DNA from 3 places in the Thauera mechernichensis genome. Region 1 is predicted to be linked to each of the others. Evidence: predicted binding sites of a transcription regulator. Region 1 holds the regulator's gene; each other region holds the start of a gene.
The links. The regulator FNR, encoded in region 1, switches genes on or off when oxygen is low (the NO sensors DNR and NnrR bind a similar motif). The targets are predictions, from matches to a motif close to TTGANCTAGNTCAA.
Positions count from the first base shown of each region.

Region 2: a site for FNR is predicted at 1,816-1,829, ahead of P7F68_RS13200 (hemerythrin domain-containing protein). Genes of this name have one in related genera too.
Region 3: a site for FNR is predicted at 5,826-5,839, ahead of P7F68_RS17155 (bifunctional acetate--CoA ligase family protein/GNAT family N-acetyltransferase). Genes of this name have one in related genera too.

Region 1 covers NZ_JARQZE010000001.1:14,126-21,580, forward strand. The annotation lists gene pyk (pyruvate kinase) at 1-682, shown strand, start outside; gene ppa (inorganic diphosphatase) at 750-1,277, opposite strand; gene P7F68_RS00085 (heavy-metal-associated domain-containing protein) at 1,361-1,570, opposite strand; gene P7F68_RS00090 (sulfite exporter TauE/SafE family protein) at 1,618-2,328, opposite strand; gene hemN (oxygen-independent coproporphyrinogen III oxidase) at 2,431-3,822, opposite strand; gene fnr (fumarate/nitrate reduction transcriptional regulator Fnr) at 3,972-4,712, shown strand; gene P7F68_RS00105 (SirB2 family protein) at 4,746-5,126, opposite strand; gene P7F68_RS00110 (Crp/Fnr family transcriptional regulator) at 5,225-5,908, shown strand; gene P7F68_RS00115 (PHA/PHB synthase family protein) at 5,932-7,455, opposite strand, start outside.
Region 2 covers NZ_JARQZE010000009.1:78,265-85,719, forward strand. The annotation lists gene P7F68_RS13195 (O-antigen ligase family protein) at 1-908, shown strand, start outside; gene P7F68_RS13200 (hemerythrin domain-containing protein) at 1,192-1,737, opposite strand; gene P7F68_RS13205 (histidine phosphatase family protein) at 1,924-2,502, shown strand; gene cutA (divalent-cation tolerance protein CutA) at 2,703-3,065, shown strand; gene dsbD (protein-disulfide reductase DsbD) at 3,197-5,050, shown strand; gene P7F68_RS13220 (riboflavin synthase) at 5,109-5,720, shown strand; gene ribBA (bifunctional 3,4-dihydroxy-2-butanone-4-phosphate synthase/GTP cyclohydrolase II) at 5,786-6,877, shown strand; gene ribH (6,7-dimethyl-8-ribityllumazine synthase) at 6,897-7,400, shown strand; gene nusB (transcription antitermination factor NusB) at 7,397-7,455, shown strand, end outside.
Region 3 covers NZ_JARQZE010000018.1:59,613-67,067, reverse strand. The annotation lists gene pcaF (3-oxoadipyl-CoA thiolase) at 1-1,030, shown strand, start outside; gene P7F68_RS17185 (enoyl-CoA hydratase-related protein) at 1,047-1,832, shown strand; gene paaA (1,2-phenylacetyl-CoA epoxidase subunit PaaA) at 1,940-2,944, shown strand; gene paaB (1,2-phenylacetyl-CoA epoxidase subunit PaaB) at 2,941-3,237, shown strand; gene paaC (1,2-phenylacetyl-CoA epoxidase subunit PaaC) at 3,237-4,022, shown strand; gene paaD (1,2-phenylacetyl-CoA epoxidase subunit PaaD) at 4,034-4,540, shown strand; gene P7F68_RS17160 (2Fe-2S iron-sulfur cluster-binding protein) at 4,559-5,656, shown strand; gene P7F68_RS17155 (bifunctional acetate--CoA ligase family protein/GNAT family N-acetyltransferase) at 5,899-7,455, shown strand, end outside.

The DNA of each region.
Region 1 (7,455 bases):
CGAGATGCCACCGCAGCAGGTGCCGGTGCTGCAAAGGCGCATCGTACGCGCTGCTCGTGCCGCTGGCCGCCCGGTTGTGGTCGCGACGCAGATGCTGGAGTCGATGATCGGTGCGCCGGTACCGACCCGCGCAGAAGCCTCGGACGTGGCAACGGCGATCTATGACGGCGCCGATGCGGTGATGCTGTCGGCCGAATCCGCCTCCGGCCAGTATCCGGTCGAGGCGGTATCGATCATGCACCGCATCATCTGCGAGGTGGAGCACGACCCGGCCTGGCGCAGCGGGCTGGAGGCGAGCCACACGCCCGCCGCGGCCAACACCCCGGACGCGATCTGCTGCGCGCTGCGACGCGTGGCCGGACTGCTCGAGCCCGCTGCCACGGTGGCCTACACGACGACCGGCTTCAGCAGCCTGCGCGCCAGCCGCGAGCGCCCTGCCACCCCGATCCTGGCACTGACGCCGCATGTCGGTACGGCACGACGCCTGGCTCTGGTGTGGGGCGTGCACGCGGTGCCCTTCGAGGAAGTACACGACGTCGCCGAGATGGTGGACCATGCCGCCAGCGCAGCGGTGGCGCACGACTTCGCGGCCCCCGGCGACGTGGTGGTGGTGATTGCGGGTCTGCCGTTCGGGCGTAGCGGTAGCACCAACCTGCTGCATATCGCCCGCATTCCCGACTGAGCACCGCACGCAGCATGAAAAAAGCCGCGGGTGACCGCGGCCTTTTTCATCAGTACTGCGAGGCAGCTTACTTCTTGCCTGCGGCCAAGCCGTTGACGATCTCCTGCTTGGCTTCCTCGACCGTGCCCCAGCCCAGGATCTTGACCCACTTGCCGGGCTCGAGGTCCTTGTAGTGCTCGAAGAAGTGCACGGTCTGCTTCATCAGCAGCTCGGGCAGATCGTCGGTGCTCTGCACCTTGTCGTACAGCGGGGTCAGCTTAGACACCGGCACGGCGACGACCTTGGCATCGACGCCGCCATCGTCTTCCATCTTCAGCACGCCGACCGGGCGGCAGCGGATCACGACGCCGGGCGCGAGCGGGAACGGGGTGACGACCAGCACGTCCACCGGGTCACCGTCGCCAGCGATGGTGTGCGGCACATAGCCGTAGTTGAGCGGGTAACGCATCGAGGTACCCATGAAGCGATCGACGAAGACGGCGCCGCTGTCCTTGTCCACCTCGAACTTGATCGGATCACCCTGAGCGGAGATCTCGATGATGACGTTGATGTCGTTCGGCACGTCCTTGCCGGCGCTGACCAGATCGAAACCCATACATCCCTCCCGTGGAAAAATTGTGCGCGGATTATAGGGGGAAACCACAATGTCTTGCACTGCACCACACCCACCGGCCACGCTCAGGCCGGCGCATCGAACCCGGCATCCTCCACCGCTGCACGCATGGCGTCGACCGAAACCTGCGCTGGATCGAAGCGCACGGTCGCACTGCCCTGTTCGAGGGACACCTGCACGTCCTCGACACCGGCAATGCCCTTGAGCACACCGGTCACGTTCCTGACGCAGCCGCCGCAGCTCATGCCTTCGACCTTGATCGTCACTTCGCTCATGCAGCACTTCTCCTCATCATTGATTGACGGCCCGCCGCGCCAGGGCCTCAGGTAATGCACACCACGCCGCTCCACAGGTCGCCGCCGAGCGTGGGCGCGTGGTAGAGGCCGAACAGCCCGAAGCCAAGCACGAGCAGCCCCGAAGCGATGCGCACCTTGCGATTGCGGGTGAAGTCGCGGAAACGCTTGAACAGCATGCCGGCCAGCAGCAGGTTGGGGAGCGTCCCAAGACCGAAGGCGAGCATGAGCCCGGCGCCGCGCACACCCGAACCGGTGACGAGCGCAGTGGCCAGAATGGAGTATGTGAGTCCGCAGGGGATGAAGCCCCACAGCATGCCAAGCGGCAAGGCCTGCCTGGGCGACCGCGCTGGCAGGAAACGACGTGTCGCCGGCTGGATGCGCCGCCACAGCACATGGCCGGCGCGCTCGAACGGCGCAAGCGGGCGGGTAAAACCGGTGAGGTAAAGGCCGAGTGCAACCAGCATCAGGTTGGCCAGCACATAGAGCGTCATCTGCACCGGCAGCATGCCGTCGTACAGCATGCCGACCGAACCGATAAAGCCCACCGCGGCGCCGAGCGCGGTATAGGTGCCGATCCGCCCCAGGTTATAGGCGAGGTGCAGCGGCCACTGCGGCTTCCCGCCGGGCACCTGAACCTGCATGGTGAGGGCGCCGACGATGCCGCCACACATCGACACGCAGTGAGTGCCGCCGAGCAGGCCGATCAGGAAGACGGCCAGGTAACCTGTTTCGGGCATGGGGGAAGAGCGATCCGGTGCGGCGCGAGGCAAAAACGCATTTTACGCCTGCACGCCCGCAACCGCATGCGACAAATCGCCCCGCCCTCGCGATCGCGTGACTCAGATCACCCTGGAGTAGCGCGCGCGCTCACGGTCTGCGCGCAGATAGCGGTCGAACACCATGGCGACACCGCGCACCAGCAGGCGACCAGCAGGCTCGACGCTGATCCAGTCGCCCTCGATCTTCACCAGCCCGGCCTTCTGCATCTCCTGCAGGTCGGCAAGTTCCTCGGCGAAATAGGAGCGGAAGTCGATCAGGTGGGCGATCTCGATCGACTGCATGGACAGCTCGAAGTGGCACATCAGCGCCTGGATGATCGAACGCCGCAACAGGTCGTCGGCGGTAAGTTCGATGCCACGCAGGACCGGCAGCTCGTCACGGTCGAGCGCATCGTAGTACTCGTCGAGCGTCTTGACGTTCTGCGCGTACACCGGACCGATCTTGCCGATTGCCGATACGCCGAAGGCAAGCAGATCGCACTCGGCCTGGGTGGAGTAGCCCTGGAAGTTGCGGTGCAGACGGCCCTGGCGCTGAGCAACGGTGAGTTCGTCATCCGGCTTGGCGAAGTGGTCCATGCCGATATAGACGTAGCCGGCCTCGGTAAGGCGACGGATGCCGAGCTGCAGCAACTGCAGCTTGGTGTCTGCAGTGGGCATGTCGCCGCTGTTGATGCGGCGCTGCGGCTTGAACAGGCCCGGCAGGTGGGCATAGCTGTAGAGAGAGATGCGATCGGGCGAGATCTCCAGCACCTGCTCGAGGGTACGGTTGAAGCTGATCACGTTCTGCTTGGGCAGACCGTAGATCAGGTCCATGCTCACGGACTTGAAGCCCGTGGCACGTGCCGCGTCGATGACGAGCTTGGTCTCGTCATAGCTCTGGATGCGGTTTACCGCCGCCTGCACATCTTCGGCGAAGTCCTGCACGCCAACGCTCATGCGGTTGAACCCAAGCTCGGCGAGCAGTTTCACGGTGTCGAAGTCGACCTTGCGCGGGTCGACCTCGATCGAGTATTCGCCATTGGGAACGAGCGTGAAGTGTTCGCGCACCGCGGCCATGAGCTCGCGCATCTCGTCATGCGACAGGAAGGTCGGCGTTCCCCCACCGAGGTGGAGCTGCGTGACCTGGCGGCTGCCCTCCAGGCATTCCGCCTGCATCGCGATCTCCTTGGCCAGGTATTTCAGATACTTGGCCGAGCGCCCATGATCCTTGGTGATGATCTTGTTGCAGGCACAGTAATAGCAGATCGTGTTACAGAAGGGGATGTGGAAGTATAATGAGAGCGGTTTGCTGACGCCGCCGACCGCCCTTTTTGCGAGCCAGGCCTTGAGCGCATCGGCGTTGAAGGCCTCGACGAAGCGGTCCGCTGTCGGATAGGACGTGTAGCGCGGTCCGTTGATGTCGAATCGGCGGATGAGTTGCGGATCGAAGATGAGTTGGTTCTGGCTTGTCATGATCTTGCTGCGGCAGTGTGTGCCAAACAATGGCAGATCGCCGCGTTTTTTTGGTTGACGTGGGTCAACGGGCGTGATGTGTTGCCCGATCGAACCACTCCTGAGCCAGGTCTGGCGTCTTTTGTCGGGGAAGCAGGATTATCGTGCAGATGAGGGCGAGCGTGCCAATTACCGTGAACGGGCTCAAGTCTGCCTGTTCGCAGTGCAACCTGGTCGAGTTGTGCCTGCCCTTCGGGATGTCCGACAGCGAGTTGAACCGCCTGGACGAACTCGTTGGCGCGCGGCGCAAGGTCAAGCGCCAGCAAAGCCTGTATCGTGCGGGCGATCCGTTCGAGGCGATCTACGCCATCCGCGCCGGTTCGTTCAAGACCGACGTGCTGCTCGAAGACGGCCGCGATCAGGTGACCGGCTTCCAGATGACCGGAGAGATTCTCGGCCTCGACGGCATCAGTGCAGAGTCGCATACCTGCAATGCGATCGCCCTCGAGGACAGCGAGGTCTGCGTGATCGCCTATGACAAGCTCGAGCAGATGTCACACGAAGTGGAAGGCCTGCAACTGCAGTTCCACAAGGTGATGAGCCGCGAGATCGTGCGCGACCACGGCGTGATGATGCTCCTCGGTTCGATGCGCGCCGAGGAACGGCTGGCGGCGTTCCTTCTCAACATGTCGCAGCGCTTCAATGCGCGTGGCTTCTCGGCGCAGGAATTCCACCTGCGCATGACGCGCGAGGAGATCGGTTCCTACCTGGGGCTCAAGCTCGAGACGGTGTCTCGCGCTTTCTCCCGCTTCCAGGACGAAGGGCTGATCTCGGTGCAACAGAAGCACGTGCAGTTGCTCGATCCCACCGGGCTCAAGCGCCTGATCCAGCACCAGCACGGCGCGCGCTGACGCTGGCCGCCCCGCCTCGACGGCCGCCATTGTTCAGGCAAGGAAGCCTGCGGGATTCTTGGTGAAGGCGACCGACACGATCCATACGTACACGGACAGGGCGGCCGCAAAGGCGCCCGCACGCACCGGCTTGGTCGGGCCGCGCTTGAGTGCAAGCGTGCCAAGCAGCACGTATGCAACCAGGCCACCGACCTTGGCGGTCACCCAGTCGGCGGCAAACGGGTACTGCGCGATCATGACCGCCAGCGTGATCGCTGACAGCAGCAGCAGGCTGTCGATGATGTGCGGCAACACACGGGTGAGCCGGTGCGAGAGCATCGAATTGCCCGTCAGCATCCACATGCCGCGCAGCAGGAAACCCGCTGCGCTAAGCACGACGCAGACGACGTGAACGTGTTTGATCGCGTAGTACATCCTTTCTCCTTGCAAGGGCTGGCAAGCTGCCGGTCTCGGGGCGACAGGTATTGTCGCCCGTCTCGGGTAAGATTACGAATCGTTCCGGAGCCAAAGCAATGTCCCAGCACCCCCATGTCGACATCCCTGCCCTGCTGCATCGCATCCCGCTGTTCAGTGAGTTGTCGGAGTCGGATATCCAGCGTGTGTCGCGCTACACCCGCGATCGGCATGTCGGCAGGGGCGAAGTGCTGTTCCAGCGCGGCGACCAGCCCCACGGCTTCTATTTCGTCGTATCGGGCCAGATCAAGCTGGCCTTCTCGTCGCCACAGGGCACCGAGAAGGTGGTCGAGATCGTGGGTGCGATGCAGAGCTTCGGCGAGGCGGTGATGTTCATGAACCACCCCTACCCGGTCTTTGCGGAGGCCTTGTGCGACACGGTGCTGATCCATGTCGGCCAGGCGGTCGTGACCGAACTCATCGACCAGGATTCAACCTTCGCTCACAAACTGCTGGCCGGCATGGCGATTCGTCTGCACAGCCTGATCCAGGACGTCGAAACCTACTCGCTGCGCTCGAGCATGCAGCGCGTCATCGGCTACCTGCTGCAGGTGGCGGACAGCGACACGCCATGCGAGATTGCGCTTCCCACCAGCAAGCAGGTGATCGCCTCGCGCCTCAACCTGACCCCCGAGACGCTGTCGCGAATCTTCCATGACCTCAGCGAAGCAGGCCTGATCAGCGTGCAGGGCAAGCGCATCACCTTGCACGACCCTGCACGCCTGGCACGGCACAACGCCTGAGGCCGTTGCAGCACGGTAGCCGTTCAGGGCTCGAGCACGTACTGCCCTGGCGCATCGGCAAGCGCGGGAAAAGCCTCGGTCGACACCGGGCGCGCCGCCACGAGCGCGCCGCAGCGTGGCTTGAGCCAGCGCATCCAATCTTCCCACCAACTCCCCTCGCAACGCTTGGCGCGCTGACGCCAGGCTTCCGGCGTATCGTCGCGTGTGCTGGCCTCGACCCAGTAGTGGCGCTTGGGCGGATCGACGACGGGATTGACGATGCCCAGGATATGCCCGGAGCTCGACAATACCTGCCGCACCGGTCCGCCAACGTGATGCACCACTTTGAAGGTTTGCAGCCACGGCGCGATGTGATCGTCCTCGGCCGCAACCGCATAGAGCGGCTGCGAAACGGCCGCGAGGTCGAGCGCCTCACCGGCGACCTGCAAGGCCCCTGGCTGGATCAACTTGTTGTGCAGGTAGAGTTCGCGCAAATACCAGGCATGCATGCGGTACGGCATGCGGGTGGTATCCATGTTCCAGAACAGCACGTCGAATGGCGGCGGTGACTCTCCGTACAGCCAGCCATGCACGACGTAATGCCAGATCAGGCTGTTGGAGCGCAGCAGCCTGAATGAGGCGGCCATCTCCTTGCCGTCCAGGTAGCCCTTGCGAGCCATCTGCTCGGTCAGGTAGCGGATGCTGCTCTCATCGATGAAGACCTCGATGTCGCCTGGTTTGTGGAAGTCGACCAGCGTCGTAAACAAGGTCCAGTCGGCGACCGGCATCTCGGCTTCACCATAGCGCCGGTTCGCCCACGCCATGTACATCGCCAGTGCGGTGCCGCCAATGCAGTAGCCGGCGGCATGCACTTTTGCGGCGCCCGTGAAGGCGCGCGCCTGACGGACGATCTCGTCGATGCCCTCGATCAGGTAGTCATCGAAGCCCACCTCGCTCATGCTGGCATCAGGGTTCTTCCAACTGGTGATGAACACGTCGAGCCCCTGATCGAGCAGGAAGCGGATCATGCTCTTTCGCGGCACCAGATCGAGCACGTAGAACTTGTTGATCCAGGGCGTGATGATCACCACGGGCTCGGCACGCACGCGCTTCTGGGTCGGGGCATAGTGGATCACCTCGAGCAACCTGTTGCGGTAGATCACGGCACCAGGCGTGGTGGCGAGATTCTCGCCCACACGGAAGTCATCCGGGCTCGTCATGCGAACGTTGCCGGCCTGCAGGTCGGCGAGCCAGTTCTCGAAGCCACGCCTCAGGCTGTCGCCATTGGTCTCGATCGCGCGCCTGAGCGCAACAGGGTTGGTCCAGAAGAAGTTGGTCGGCGCAACCGCATTGAGCCATTTCCGCCACCAGAAGGCTGCGCGCCTGCGCTCCTTGTTCGACAGCCCCGGCGTCTCGTAGAGCATGTCCTGCGTATGGCGGGTGAAGGCGAGGTACCACTCCTTGATCAGGTCCCAGGTCGGGCGCTCGGTCCAGGCAGGATCTGAGAAGCGCGCATCATCGGCATTCGGGCTGATCGGATCCTCGCTCGGAATACCGCGCATGCGATC
Region 2 (7,455 bases), on a different contig from region 1:
CCTGGTTCATGTCGAGAAGATGGGCAATCAACTGTTTTGTAAACGCGATTCTTGCAGCGACAATCTTCTACCTCGTGGCCCTGGCCGTGCGCTGGATATCGACCGAGGATCCGTATGCGTACCCATGGTTTCATGCTCCCCCGTTGTTCAATCACATACGCCATGCCGGGTATTTCCTCTGCGTCGGCGTCATCGTCTCAAGCTGGGGGGCGCTCCAGTATCGAGGCGTGCAAGGAAGATTGGCTTTAGCTGCATACGTAGTCGCGCTTTCGATACTCCTTTGGAGTGGCGGTCGCGGTGCCTTCCTTGCCGCGCTTGTGGGACTTTTTGCGCTGTCTCTGCACTTTTCTCCGAGACGGCACGCAAGAGGGTGGGGCACGCTGCTCGTCGGCACAGTGCTCGCGCTGGCACTATCCGCGCACTTTGACATCGGCCAGCGGTCGATGGGCTGGCTGGGAGCTTTCGAGCGCTCTGCGACAGCGGCGTCCCTTGATCAGCTCAGTACCAGTCGACTCACGATCTGGTCTCATTTGCTGCCTTATATTGCCGAGCGCCCACTCTTGGGCTGGGGTGGCGAAGGCTTCCTCGCCGTCTGGACCAAGGGAGGAGCCGTGCAGGCGCACAACGGCCTCCTGCAACTATTGATTGAGTGGGGAGCAATCGGCGCACTGTTGGTTCTGTTGTCTCTCGGATGGCTCACTACCAAGGGGCTGCGCATGTATTGCGCTCAGCTCGGACATGGCAAGATGCCGGCTGAACTCGTACTTGGCGTTGCGCTGACAATGGGTCTATGGGCGCTTTCAATCGTGGATGGCGTCTTCTACCATGGCACACCAATGGCCTTCATGATGGCAGGCTTCGGCATGATATTCGCGGCGATTGAACGCTCCGAGAGCGTTGGCGAGTAGTCGGGCGAAAGAGCTCGGACCCTTCATTTACTCCTTCGTGCATCAGATGCTGCAGCGTAACCTGCATCGCCTGCACGGACGGCACGCTGCGGTCATGATCCAGCGCTGCGCACCACTTCCAGCGCGAATCCGTGCGTACCGCGAGTTCGTCGTGGCGTCGAGCGGTGACAACTCCAGATCCAGCCCACCTTCCTTCAGCAGGTCCGAAAAGCATCAGCCGCAGAATGCGCTGTGCCCCGCACCAGGCGGACAGGCCCAAGACTGAGGCGGACAAACCCGCCGCTCAGCCCACCGGCGCGTACAGCGGGTAGAGAACCTCCTCCTCGCGCTTGATGCGGTCGGCCAGCACTTTGCCGACGACGTCGAACTCGGCCACGAAGGCTTCGGCGAGCGCCGGGCTGCTGCCGATCTGCGCGTATCGCGCAAGGAATGCGACCACGCTTCGGCCGATCTCATCCATGTCGTGACGGAACTCGCGAATCAGGGCATGGCTGACCGGGTCATTGGCGAGCGCATGTTCGAGATAGACGTAGAGCCGGACGTTCTCCACCAGCAGGTGATCGTGCAGATCGGCCCGGAACCGGTCCAGCAAGGCCTCCGCCTCTTTCAACCGCCCTGCGCGCGCGGCGCTGCGGATCGCGCCAAAGCGATCGAACAGGCTGCGGTGGTCGCGTACGAGGCGGTCGATCAGTTCCGGGCTGTAGCGGATCGACGTCCCTGGCGCGCACCCTCCGGCCTGTGCCGCCGCCGACAGATCCTCACGCCCTGCCGGCGCGGCCGCTGCCGACCGCGCCTGACGCTTGCCAAACAGCCAATCGAGAAAAAACATGAGCATCTCCGCAACAAGCATCCGATTCCGATCGCCCTGAGGCGGACGCAACGTAATACAAATGCATGACCAGCGTCTTTGCTGAAGATCAAGTATCGAGGGGCACTTTCGCCCCCTTGCCATGGTCCATCGAGCGTTGCCACTCCCCGGCACTCACCCGCACTCACCCGTCTACGCTGACCACCCATGAGACCACTCCTGCTGATCCTGGCGCTGTTCGCCCCTCTGCTGCCGACGACTGCTCATGCCGATGCCGCCACGGACGAAGACGCACTGTGGGCGGCGCTGCGTACGGGCGGGCACGTCGCGCTGATGCGCCATGCGCTGGCCCCCGGCACTGGCGACCCGGCGGGCTTCCGTGTGAATGACTGCAGCACGCAGCGCAACCTGTCGGCGGCGGGCCACACCCAGGCGCGGGCGATCGGCGAGCGCTTCCGCGCCAACGGCATCGCAGCGGCGACCGTGTTCTCGAGCCAATGGTGCAGGGCCCTGGATACGGCGCGTGGGCTGGCGCTGGGCGAGGTCACGCCAGACGCCGCGCTCAACTCCTTCTTTGCCGACCGCGGCGAGGAGGCTGCGCACACCCGTGCCGCCCGCGCGCTCATCGCCGCACAGGCGAGCGCAGACAAGCCGCTGGTGCTGGTGACGCATCAGGTAAACATCACCACGCTGTCGGGGGTGTTCCCGGCCTCGGGCGAAATCATCGTGATGCGGGTGGAAGGGGATGCGCTGAGCCTGGCCGGGCGAATCCGGACAGCGCCTTGAGACAAGGCGATTGCAACCCGCCCGGTCGCCCTCAAGAGCTCGCGGCTGGCGGCGCGCCCTGCGGGAACGCAACGCCAGGGCATGATCGGCGGCGTATTAGGAAGGGGCCGGGCGATTCGCCCTGCAGGCTTGATCCTGCGCAGGTCGCCCGCGCACATTTTCTGGAACAATGCCGGCGTTCTCCTTGCTGACCAACGTCGATGACTGCAAGCCCACCCCTGCCGCCGGGTGACGATGCGCGCGTACTGCTCGTCCTCACCAACCTGCCCGACCATGGCGCGGCAGCCGCGCTGGCTGCGGAACTGGTCGAAGCCCGCCTGGCCGCGTGCGCGAACATTCTCGCGCCCTGCACCTCGGTGTATCGCTGGCAGGGCGCACTCGAGACCGCGAACGAGGTGCCGGTGCTGCTCAAGACCACAGCCGCACGCTACGCAGCGCTGGAGGCAGCCATCCGCGCCCGTCACCCCTACGAACTTCCCGAGATCGTGGCGGTCCCTGTGGAGCAAGGCCTGGACGCCTACCTCGGCTGGGTCGCCACCGAAACCGCCCTTCCGGATACGTGACGGGCGAATCGTGGTGAATCGTGTCCCGGGCCCGAGCTCAAGCACCACCGTCGGGCGCTGCTGCCCACCGCCTGCCTCGAGCACGAACTCGATCACAGCCTGCCCCGAGATTATTCCCTGACGCCCCACTCATGCCTTCCACCACACGCTCATCGCTCAGCCTGCGCCGCCTGCTCTGGCTCCTGACCCTGGTCGCGAGCCTGTTCGCGCTCGCCCCCGCCGCCCAGGCCAACCCGATCGCTCCCGAGAAGGCCTTTGTGCCGCGGGCACAGGCGCTCGACGGGCAGACGGTGGAAGTGGTGTTCACCATCGCCAAGGACTACTACCTCTACGGCGACAAGTTCCGCTTCGAGGCCGAGCCCGAAGGCATCAGCTTCGGCCCGGTGGACAAGCCTGCAGGCAAGTGGAAGAAGGACGACTTCTTCGGCAACGTCGAGACCCATCGCGGCGAGCTCCGCCTGCTGTTGCCGGTGCAGGTGCCGGAGGGCGTGCGCCGCTTCGAGCTCTTCGCCACCAGCCAGGGCTGCTGGGATGGCGGCATCTGCTACCCGCCGACCACGCAGCAGGTGTCGATCGACCTCGATGCGCCCCCGATCCAGCCCAGCGGCGGCTTCCTGGACAAGCTGCGCAGCGGCGGCTTCGGCAACCAGACCGCACAGCCGGGTGCCGAAGCCGCCGCCAGCGGTGCCGTCTCCAGCGACGAGACCGGCGACATCGCACGCATGCTGTCGGGCGCCAGCGTGCCGCTGATCCTGCTCAGCTTCTTCGGCTTCGGCCTGCTGCTCGCCTTCACCCCGTGCACCTTTCCGATGATCCCCATCCTGTCGGGCATCATCGTCGGCCAGGGCCACACGGTGTCGCACATGCGCGCCTTCGTGCTGTCGCTGGCCTACGTGCTGGGCATGGCGGTCACCTATGCGCTGGCGGGCGTCGCCGCGGGCCTGTCGGGCACCATGCTGAGCGCCGCGCTGCAGAACGTGTGGGTGCTGTCGGTGTTCGCGCTCGTCTTCGTGCTGCTGTCGCTGTCGATGTTCGGCTTCTACGAGCTGCAACTGCCCTCGGCGCTGCAGAGCAAGCTCGCCGACACCGCCAGCCACAACAAGGGCGGCAGCCTGGGCGGGGTGACGGTGATGGGCGTGCTGTCGGCGCTCATCGTCGGCCCGTGCGTGGCCGCGCCGCTGGCCGGCGCCCTGCTCTACATCGCGCAAACTGGCGACGCCGTGCTGGGCGGCTGGGCACTGTTCGTGATGGCACTCGGCATGGGCGCGCCGCTGCTGGCGGTGGGGGTGGCCTCGCGCAGCCTGCTGCCCAAGGTCGGACCGTGGATGGAAGGCGTCAAGAAGGCTTTCGGCGTGATGCTGCTGGCAGTGGCGCTGTGGATGATCACGCCGGTGATCCCCGCGCTGGCGATGATGCTGGGCTGGGCGGCGCTGCTGCTGTTCTCAGGCATCTTCCTGCACGCCATCGACCCGCTGCCGCACAACGCAAAGGGCTGGCAGCGCTTCTGGAAGGGCGTGGGCGTGGTGCTGCTGCTGTCCGGCGCGGCGATCCTGGTGGGTGCGCTCGCCGGCTCGCGCGACCCGCTGCAGCCGCTGTCGGTGCTGCGCGCGCAGGCTGCGGCACCGGTCAATGTGCCGCAGTTCGAGAAGGTGAACTCCATCGCCGAACTCGACGCCCGCCTGGCCGCCGCCGACCGCCCGGTGATGCTCGACTTCTATGCCGACTGGTGCGTGTCGTGCAAGGAGATGGAGCGCTTCACCTTCAGCGACGCGGGCGTCGCCGAACGCATGGGCCGCATGCTGCTGCTCAAGGCCGACGTCACCGCCAATACCGACGAACACAAGGCGCTGCTCAAGCGCTTCGGCCTCTTCGGCCCGCCGGGCATCATCTTCTTCGACGCCGCCGGCCAGGAGCGCGAGGGCATGCGCGTGGTGGGCTTCATGAAGGCCGAGCCGTTCGCGACCGTGCTGGATCGGGCGCTCTGAGCGAGGGCGGGATTTTTCCCCTACAATCCCGCCTTTCCCCTTTCGGTTCAAACCTTTCATGTTCTCCGGCATCGTCGCGGCCGTCGGCCGCATCGAACACATCGAGCCGCTCGCGGACGGCATTCGCCTCAGCGTCGACACCAACGGCCTGGACCTGGCTGACGTCATCGTCGGCGACAGCATCGCCCACAGCGGGGTGTGCCTGACCGTAGTCGAGATGAACGGCGCCCTGTGCAAGTACGACGTCTCGCGCGAGACGCTGAACTGCACGGTGGGCCTGGACGCCGTCGGCAACGAGGTCAATCTGGAAAAGGCGCTGCGCCTGGCCGACCGCCTCGGCGGCCACCTGGTCACCGGCCATGTGGACGGCGTGGGCGAGGTGGTGAAGTTCGCCCCCATCGGCGAGAGCCACGAACTGGTGATCCGCGCCCCGGCGGCGATCGCCGGCTACATCGCCAGGAAGGGCTCGATCACGGTCAATGGCGTCAGCCTCACCGTCAATCGTGTCGAAGGCCGCGACTTCTGGATCAACCTGATCCCGCACACGGTGGCGATGACCAACCTCAAGCACCTCGCGCCGGGCAGCCGCGTGAACCTCGAGATCGACCTCATCGCCCGCTACGTCGAGCGCATGCTCGAGTGGAAGCGGGAAGAAGCGGCGCAGGGCTGAAAGCCCTCCCGCCCCGCCCCATGCCACACGGCAAGGCCCGCAAGAACGCACACAAAGGACACAGCATGAGCGCACTCGCGCCGATTACCGAGATCATCGCCGACATCAAGGCCGGCAAGATGGTCATCCTGGTGGACGAAGAAGACCGCGAGAACGAGGGCGACCTCGTGATGGCGGCCGAGTTCGTCACCCCCGAGGCGATCAACTTCATGGCCAAGTTCGGCCGTGGCCTGATCTGCCTGACGCTCACCGACGAGCGCTGCCGCCAGCTCGGCCTGCAGCAGATGGTGCGCGACAACCGCACCCCGCACGGCACTGCGTTTACCGTGTCGATCGAGGCCGCCACCGGCGTCACCACCGGCATCTCGGCTCACGACCGTGCCCGCACCGTGCAGGTGGCGGTGGGCCGCCACGCCAGGCCGGAAGACATCGTCACCCCCGGCCACATCTTCCCGCTCACCGCGCAGAAGGGCGGCGTGCTGATCCGCGCCGGCCACACCGAGGCCGGCTGCGACCTCGCTCAACTCGCCGGCCTGGAGCCCGCCTCGGTAATCTGCGAGATCCTCAAGGACGACGGCACCATGGCGCGCCTGCCCGACCTCATCGAGTTCGGCAAGGCGCACGGGCTCAAGATCGGCGCCATCCGCGACCTCATCGAGTACCGCGCCGCCACCGAGCACCTGGTGGAAAAGGTGATCGACAAGGAAGTGGACACGCCGCACGGCCGCTTCCGCCTGTCCGCCTTCGAGGACAAGACCTCGGGCGACGTGCACTTCGCGCTGTCGCGCGGCGACATCACGCCCGAACGCGAGACCCTGGTGCGGGTGCACGAGCCGATCTCGGTGGTCGATTTTCTCGACCCCGCAAGCGGCCGCCACAGCTTCCCGGTCAATGACGCGCTCGCAAGCCTGGCGGCGGCGGAGGCCGGCGTCATCGTCATGCTCTACCGCCCGCAGTCGGGCCGCGAGTTGCTCGCCAGCCTGGACAACGCCCAGGACCGCGCGCCGGTGAAGTGGGACGCACGCCTGTTCGGCGTCGGCGCCCAGATCCTGCGCGCGCTCAACGTCGGCAAGATGCGCCTGCTCGCCAGCCCGCGCAAGATCCCCAGCATGACCGGCTTCGGGCTGGAGATCACCGGCTTCGTCGACAAGAACTGATCGAATTACAGGGAACAGCATGCAACGCAACCAACCCGAAAACGCCCGCCAGGGCACCCGCTACGACGGCATCGACGAGATCGACCCCAATTTCGACGGCACGGGCGTGCGCGTCGGCATCGTCATGGCGCGCTTCAACCTCGACATCTGCGAGGGCCTGCTGTCGGCGTGCACCGACGAGCTGCTGCGCCTCGGCGTCGCCAAGGGCGACGTCCGCATCGTCACCGTGCCCGGCGCACTCGAGATCCCGCTGGTGCTGCAGACCATGGCCAGGAGTGGCAAGTACGACTCCCTGGTGGCGCTCGGCGCGGTGATCCGCGGCGAGACCTACCACTTCGAGCTGGTGTCGAACGAAATGGGCGCGGGCGTGACCCGCGTCGGCCTGGACACCGGCCTGCCGATCGCCAATGGCGTGCTGACGACCGAAGACGACGACCAGGCCATCGCGCGCATGCGCGAGAAGGGTGCGGACTGCGCCCGCGCGGCGGTCGAAATGGCCAATCTGCTGAAGGTGGTGCGATGAGCGAGATCGACAACGGCGGCCCCGCCGCAGAGGGTACGGGCGCAGGCGCAGGCAA
Region 3 (7,455 bases), on a different contig from region 1:
GGCCGGCGAGGACAACCGCAACGTCGCACGCATGTCCGGCCTGCTCGCCGGGCTGCCGATCGAGGTCCCCGGCACCACGGTCAACCGCCTGTGCGGCTCCGGCATGGACGCCATCGGCCTGGCCGCGCGCTCGATCAAGTCGGGCGAGACCGCGCTGATGATCGCTGGCGGCGTCGAAAGCATGTCGCGCGCGCCCTTCGTGATGGGCAAGGCCGAAAGCGCGTTCTCGCGCCAGGCCGCGATCTACGACACCACCATCGGCTGGCGCTTCATCAACCCGATGATGAAGAAGCTGTACGACACGCACTCGATGCCGCAGACCGCGGACAATGTCGCCGCCGAGTTCGACATCTCGCGCGCCGACCAGGACGCCTTCGCGCTGCGCTCGCAACAGCGCTGGGCCGCCGCCCACGCCGCCGGCCGTTTCGCGGACGAGCTGGTGCCGGTAGAGATCCCGCGCAAGAAGGGCGAACCGATCGTGTTCGACACCGATGAGCATCCGCGCCCCGACACCACGCTCGAGATGCTGGCCAAGCTCAAGGGCGTCAACGGTCCCGAACTCAGCGTCACTGCCGGCAACGCCTCGGGCGTCAATGATGGCGCGTGCGCAGTGCTGCTGGCCTCCGAAGCCGCCGCCGCGGCGCACGGCCTCACCCCGCGCGCGCGCGTCGTCGCCATGGCCACTGCCGGCGTGCCGCCGCGCATCATGGGCTTCGGCCCGGCGCCCGCGGTGCGCAAGGTGCTGGCCAAGGCCGGCCTCACCCTCGACCAGATGGATGTCATCGAACTCAACGAAGCCTTCGCCGCACAGGCGCTCGCCGTGGTCCGCGACCTCGGCCTCGCCGATGACGAGGCGCGCGTGAACCCCAACGGCGGCGCGATCGCCATGGGCCACCCGCTCGGCATGAGCGGCGCGCGCCTGGTCACCACCGCGGCCTACGAGCTGAAGCGCCGCAATGGCCGTTACGCGCTGTGCACCATGTGCATCGGTGTCGGCCAGGGGATCGCGATGATCATCGAGCGCGTCTGAAGCACAGGACATGGCTATGACCTACGACACTCTTGCCATAGAACGCTGCGGCGCCGTCGCCACCGTCTGGATGGATCGCCCTGAGGTATTCAACGCCTTCGACGAGCAGCTCATCGCCGAACTCGCCGCTGCCTGCGCGGCGCTCGACGCCGACGCTGGCGTGCGCGTGGTCGTGCTCGCCGGCCGTGGCAAGCACTTCTCGGCGGGTGCAGACCTGAACTGGATGCGCCGCGCCGCCGACAGCAGCGAAGCCGACAACCTCGCCGATTCGCGCAAGTTCGCCGCCATGCTGCATACGCTGGCAAGCATGTCGAAACCGACAATCGCCCGCGTACAGGGTGCCGCACTTGGCGGCGGCACCGGCCTGACCGCGGCCTGCGACATGGCGATTGCCGCGGCCGACGCCAGCTTTGCGACCTCCGAGGTCAAGTTCGGCATCATCCCCGCGGTCATCAGCCCGTACGTACTGCGCGCCATCGGCCCGCGCCACGCGCTGCGCTACTTCCAGAGCGCCGAACGCTTCGGTGCAGCGGAGGCCAAAGCAATGGGACTGGTCAGCGAGGTCGTTGCCGTGGATGAACTCGACGCTGCCGTGGACCGCCTGGTCCAGGCCCTGCTGGCCTGCGGCCCGCAGGCCCAGCTCGCAGCCAAACAGCTGATCGCGGCGATCAACGGGCGTCCGATCGACCCCGAGGTCGGCGAGGAAACCGCGACCCGCATTGCCCGCCAGCGCGCCACCGCAGAGGCGCGCGAGGGCTTCGCAGCCTTCTTCGAGAAGCGCCAGCCCGCATGGATGGCATGAACCCCCGCCGCGCCCGGAGCGCAGCGGACCACTGAGGAAAGGGCGGGCCACACGTCCCGCGTTCCGCACCGGCATTCTCCGGCGCGGTGTTTGCTAGGAGGAAACACATGTACACCCAGGCAATGGACATACCGGATGAGTCCGGGAAGAAGCTCGCCGTCGTCGCAGGGCAGAGCGAGCAGGAAGCCGCGTTCGAGGCCCGCATCGACGCCGACGGCCGCATCGAGCCGCAGGACTGGATGCCGGACGCCTACCGCAAGACCCTGGTGCGCCAGATCAGTCAGCATGCCCACAGCGAGGTCGTCGGCATGCTGCCCGAGGGCAACTGGATCTCGCGCGCGCCCAGCCTCAAGCGCAAGGCGATCCTGATCGCCAAGGTGCAGGACGAGGGCGGCCACGGCCTCTACCTTTACTCCGCCGCCGAAACGCTTGGCACCAGCCGCGACGAAATGATCGACGGCCTGCTCTCGGGCCGTGCCAAGTACAGCTCGATCTTCAACTATCCGACCCTGAACTGGGCCGACGTGGGCGTCATCGGCTGGCTGGTCGACGGCGCCGCGATCATGAACCAGATCCCGCTCTGCCGCTGCTCCTACGGCCCCTACTCGCGCGCCATGATCCGCGTGTGCAAGGAGGAGTCCTTCCACCAGCGCCAGGGCTACGAGGCCCTGCTGGTGATGATGAAGGGCACCGAGGCACAGCGCGAGATGGTGCAGGACGCAGTCAACCGCTACTGGTGGAAGTGCCTGGCCATGTTCGGGCCGCCCGACGCCGACAGTGCGCACAGCGCACAGGGCATGCGCTGGGGCATCAAGCGCATCAGCAACGACGACCTGCGCCAGAAGTTCATCGACGCCACCGTGCCGCAGGCCAAGGTGCTGGGCGTCACCCTGCCCGACCCCGACCTCAAGTGGAACGAGGCGCGCGGCCACTACGACTACGGCCAGATCGACTGGCAGGAATTCTGGAACACCGTCGAGGGCAACGGCCCCTGCAACAAGGAACGCCTGGCCACCCGCGTCAAGGCACACAAGGACGGCCAGTGGGTCCGCGACGCGGCCATGGCCCATGCACGCAAGCAACAAGAACGCGCACAAAAGGAGGCAGCATGAACACCCCCGCACTCAAGGATTGGCCGCTCTGGGAAGTCTTCGTCCGCAGCAAGCAGGGTCTCGAGCACAAGCACTGTGGCAGCCTGCACGCAGCCGACGCTGCCCAGGCCCTGCACATGGCGCGCGACGTCTACACCCGCCGCCAGGAGGGCGTGAGCATCTGGGTCGTGCCTTCGGCCGCGATCACCGCCAGCAACCCGGACGACAAGGGCGAGCTCTTCGACCCGGCTGCGGACAAGATCTACCGCCACCCGACCTTCTACGAAATTCCTGAAGAAGTGGGGCACATGTGATGAGCAAGGCACCCGTCGAATACCTGCTGCACCTGGCCGACAACGCCGTGGTGCTCGGCCAGCGCGACGCCGAATGGTGTGGCCACGGCCCCATCCTGGAAGAGGACCTCGCGCTCGCCAACGTCAGCCTCGACCTCATCGGCCAGGCCCGCCTGCTCTACCAGCTCGCCGCGGCGCGCATGGGCAACGGCGCCACCGAGGACGCCCTGGCCTACTTCCGCGATGACAAGGACTTCCTCAACTACACCCTGGTCGAGCTGCCCAACCACGGTGCCCTGGTCGGCTACGCGGCCGCAGACCGCGACTACGCCACCACCATCGTGCGCAACTTCCTCTACAGCGCGCTGATGGTGCTGGTGTGGGATGCGCTGCAGAAGTCGCCCGACAGCGACCTCGCCGCCATCGCCGCCAAGTCGCTCAAGGAGGCACGCTACCACCTGCACCACGCCGCCGACTGGCTGGTGAAGTTCGGCGACGGCACCGAAGAGTCGCATGCCCGTGCCCAGGCTGCCCTCGACCACCTGTTCCGCTACACCGAGGAGTTCTGGACGCCGAGCGCAGTGGAAGACGCCGCCATCGCCTCCGGTGCCGCAGTCGACGTGCGCACCCTGCGTGCCGCCTGGGACGCCATCATCGCCGACACCCTCGCCGAGGCCACGCTGAAGCGACCCGAGGTGCGCGGTTACATCCCCGAGGGCAAGCACGGCCGCCACTCCGAGCACCTGAGCTACCTGCTGGGCGAGATGCAGGGCCTGGCGCGCGCCCACCCCGGCGCAACCTGGTAAGGCGGCAAGCCATGAGCAGCACGATCGAAAAAGTCTGGGCCACCCTCGAGCACCTCACCGATCCCGAGATCCCGGTGGTGACCCTGCGCGAGCTGGGCATCCTGCGCGAGGTGCGCGAGACCGACGCGGGCATCGAGGTGGTCATCACGCCGACCTACAGCGGCTGCCCGGCCATGGGCCAGATCGAGGACGACGTGCGCGCAAGCCTGGACCAGGCCGGCATCGCAGCGCGGGTGATCACCCAGCTCGCGCCGGTCTGGACGACCGATTGGATGAGCGACGAGGCCAAGGAAAAGCTGCGCGTCTACGGCATCGCCCCGCCCCACCGCACCTGCGGCAGCGGCGGCGACGTCAGCGTGGTGCACTTCGTGCGCCGCGTGCAGGCCGAGCCCGTAGCCTGCCCGCGCTGCGGCTCCATCCACACCACGGTCACCTCCCAGTACGGGTCGACGGCGTGCAAGGCACTGTACAAGTGCCTCGACTGCCAGGAGCCCTTCGACTACTTCAAACCCTATTAAAGCCGGAGCCCAAACGCCATGTCAGCACTCCGTTTCCAAGAACTCGCCGTCAAGCGCGTGAGCCCAGAGGCCGCCGGCGCGGTGGCAATCACGTTCGACATCCCGCCTGCCGAGCGCGAACGCTTCACCTTCGAGCCGGGCCAGTTCCTCACCCTGCGCGCCACCATCGACGGCCAGGACATACGCCGCAACTACTCGATCAGCAGCCCGCGCAGCCGCCTGGCCCGCGATGGCGAACTCGAGATCGGCATCCGCCCGGTCGAGGGCGGCCTGTTCTCGAACTGGGCCACGCGTGCGATCAAGGCCGGCGACACCCTTCAGGTAATGCCGCCCGATGGACGCTTCGTGGTCAGGAAGAAGCGCGCACTGCACCGCGTAGGCTTTGCCGCCGGCTCGGGCATCACCCCGATCCTGTCGATCGCCGCGACCACGCTCGAGGAGCAGCCGGACGCCAAGTTCACGCTCATCTACGGCAACCGCCGCATGTCCACGGTGATGTTCAACGAGGAGCTGCAGGACCTCAAGGACCGCTACCGTGACCGCTTGACGATGATCCATGTGCTATCGCGTCAGGCCCAGGAGGTCGACCTGCTGCAAGGCCGCATCGACGGTGACAAGGTGCGCGCCATCATCGGCGCCCTGCTCCCCGTGGGCAGCATGGACGAAGTCTTCATCTGCGGCCCCGATGAGATGATCACGGCCACCGAATCGGCTCTGGTCGAGGCCGGCGTGCCGGCGGACCGTATCCGCACCGAGCGCTTCACCGTCAACCTGCCCGCCGGCGCCCAGCCCGTCGGCGCATCGAGCAGCGCCGAAGCCGCCGCCGCCGCAACCAAGGACATCACCATGACCCTGGTGCTCGACGGCAAGGAACACGAGATCGCCATCGGCCCGGACGACCACCTGCTCGACGCCGCGCTCAACGCCGGCCTAGACCTGCCGTTCTCGTGCAAGGCGGGCGTGTGCTGCACCTGCCGTGCCAAGGTGCAGGAGGGCGAGGTGGTGATGGACAAGAACTTCACCCTCGAGGCGGCCGAAGTGGCCCAGGGCTTCGTGCTCAGCTGTCAGGCACGGGCGACGACCAAGCGGCTCAAGATCAGCTTCGACGAACGCTGAGCGCGCGGGGCGGCAGAAGGCCCGCGGCGCGCATCGCCCCAGTGGACGCGGCGCGAGCCGCGAGGGGTTGAAGGCGATCGCGGCAACTGCCCTGCCCGCATCCGTACCCTTGCAACGGCCGTCTCGACGGCCGTTGGCGTTTTCGAGGCGAGGCGCCAGCGGACGCTTACTGATACACATCAACAAAGAAAATCAATTTATCTGGTATCACTTAAGCCCTAGCCACCTCTGCGCCCACCGCCATGTCCAGCCACCACGCCCTGAGCACCGCCTTCGAACCGGCGTCGATCGCCGTCATCGGCGCTTCGGACTCACCCGGCTCGGTCGGCCGCATCATCTTCCGCAACCTGGTCGAGGGCGGCTACCGCGGCACGCTGCACGCGGTGAACCCGAAGTACGAGCGCATCCAGGACCACCCCTGCCATCGCTCGATCGAGGACATCGGCCGCCCGGTCGACCTCGCCATCATTGCCACGCCCGCGCGCATGCTGCACAACGTCACTGCCCAGTGCGGGCGCAGCGGTGTGCGCAATGCCATCATCGTCGGCGCCACCGGGCGCACACTCGAGCGCCGCATCATCGAGACCGCGCGTGAAAGCGGCTTGCGCCTGCTCGGCCCCGGCAGCCTGGGTATCGCCCGCCCGGGCAGCGGGCTCAACGCCGCGCTCACCCGCATCGCGGTCAAGCCGGGCGAAATCGCCCTGGTGTCGCAGTCGGGCGCACTGTGCTCGGTCGTGCTGGACTGGGCCTCCACACAGGGCGTGGGCTTCTCGTCGGTGATCTCGCTCGGCGGCACCGTGGACATCGATTTCGGCGAGATCCTCGAATACCTGACCCACGACCCGCAGACGCGCTACATCCTGCTCTACGTCGACCACATCCGTAATGCCCGCCACTTCATGAGCGCACTGCGCTCGGCGGCACGCATCAAGCCGATCATCGTGCTCAAGGCGGGCCGTCACGGCGCGGACGAGAACGACACGACCGCAGCTGCACACGGTGGACTCGCCGACGTGGTTTTCGACGCGGCCATGCGCCGTGCGGGGGTGGTGCGGGTCAACAATCTCGACCAATTGTTCTTCGCCACCAAGGCGCTCTCCTGCGGCTTCCGTCCGCGCGAGGACAGCCTCGCCATCGTCTCCAACGGCAGCGGCCCGGCCGACCTCGCTGCCGACCGCGCCAAGGACCTCGGCACCACCCTGGTCAATCTCGGCTCGCCCACCATCGCGGCACTCGAGCGCCTGGGCGGACGCGAGCGCCGCAGCCACAACCCGCTCGACCTCGGCGGCGACGCGAGTCCGCAACGCTATCGCGACGCCATCCTGGCACTCGCCGAGGACGCCGCAGTGACCAACCTGCTGGTAATCCTGTCGCCGCATGCCCTCGTGGAGCCGGTCGAAGTCGCCCAGGAGATCATCGACCTCTCGGCGCAGCTCCGGCTCAAGCTGTGCTGCTGCTGGATGGGCGGCGGCCAGGTGGCCGAGGCGCGCAGCCTGCTCGAACAGGCCGGCATCCCCGTATTCAGCGCCCCCGAGGCCGCGGTCGAATTGCTCCACGACATCTCCCGCTTCCATCACAGCCAGACACTGCTGCTGCAGACCGCGGGCGGCGGCGCGGCGGCCTACCGTCGCAGCGGCGGGGCACGCGTGCTGATCGAAACCTTGCTCAACCAGCGCCGCCACACCCTGTCGGCGATGGAGTCCAAGGCCCTGCTACGCAGCTACGGCATCGCGGTCACGCCCACCACGGTTGCCCACGATGCCACGCAGGCCCTGTTCGTCGCCGAGCAGGTCGGCTTC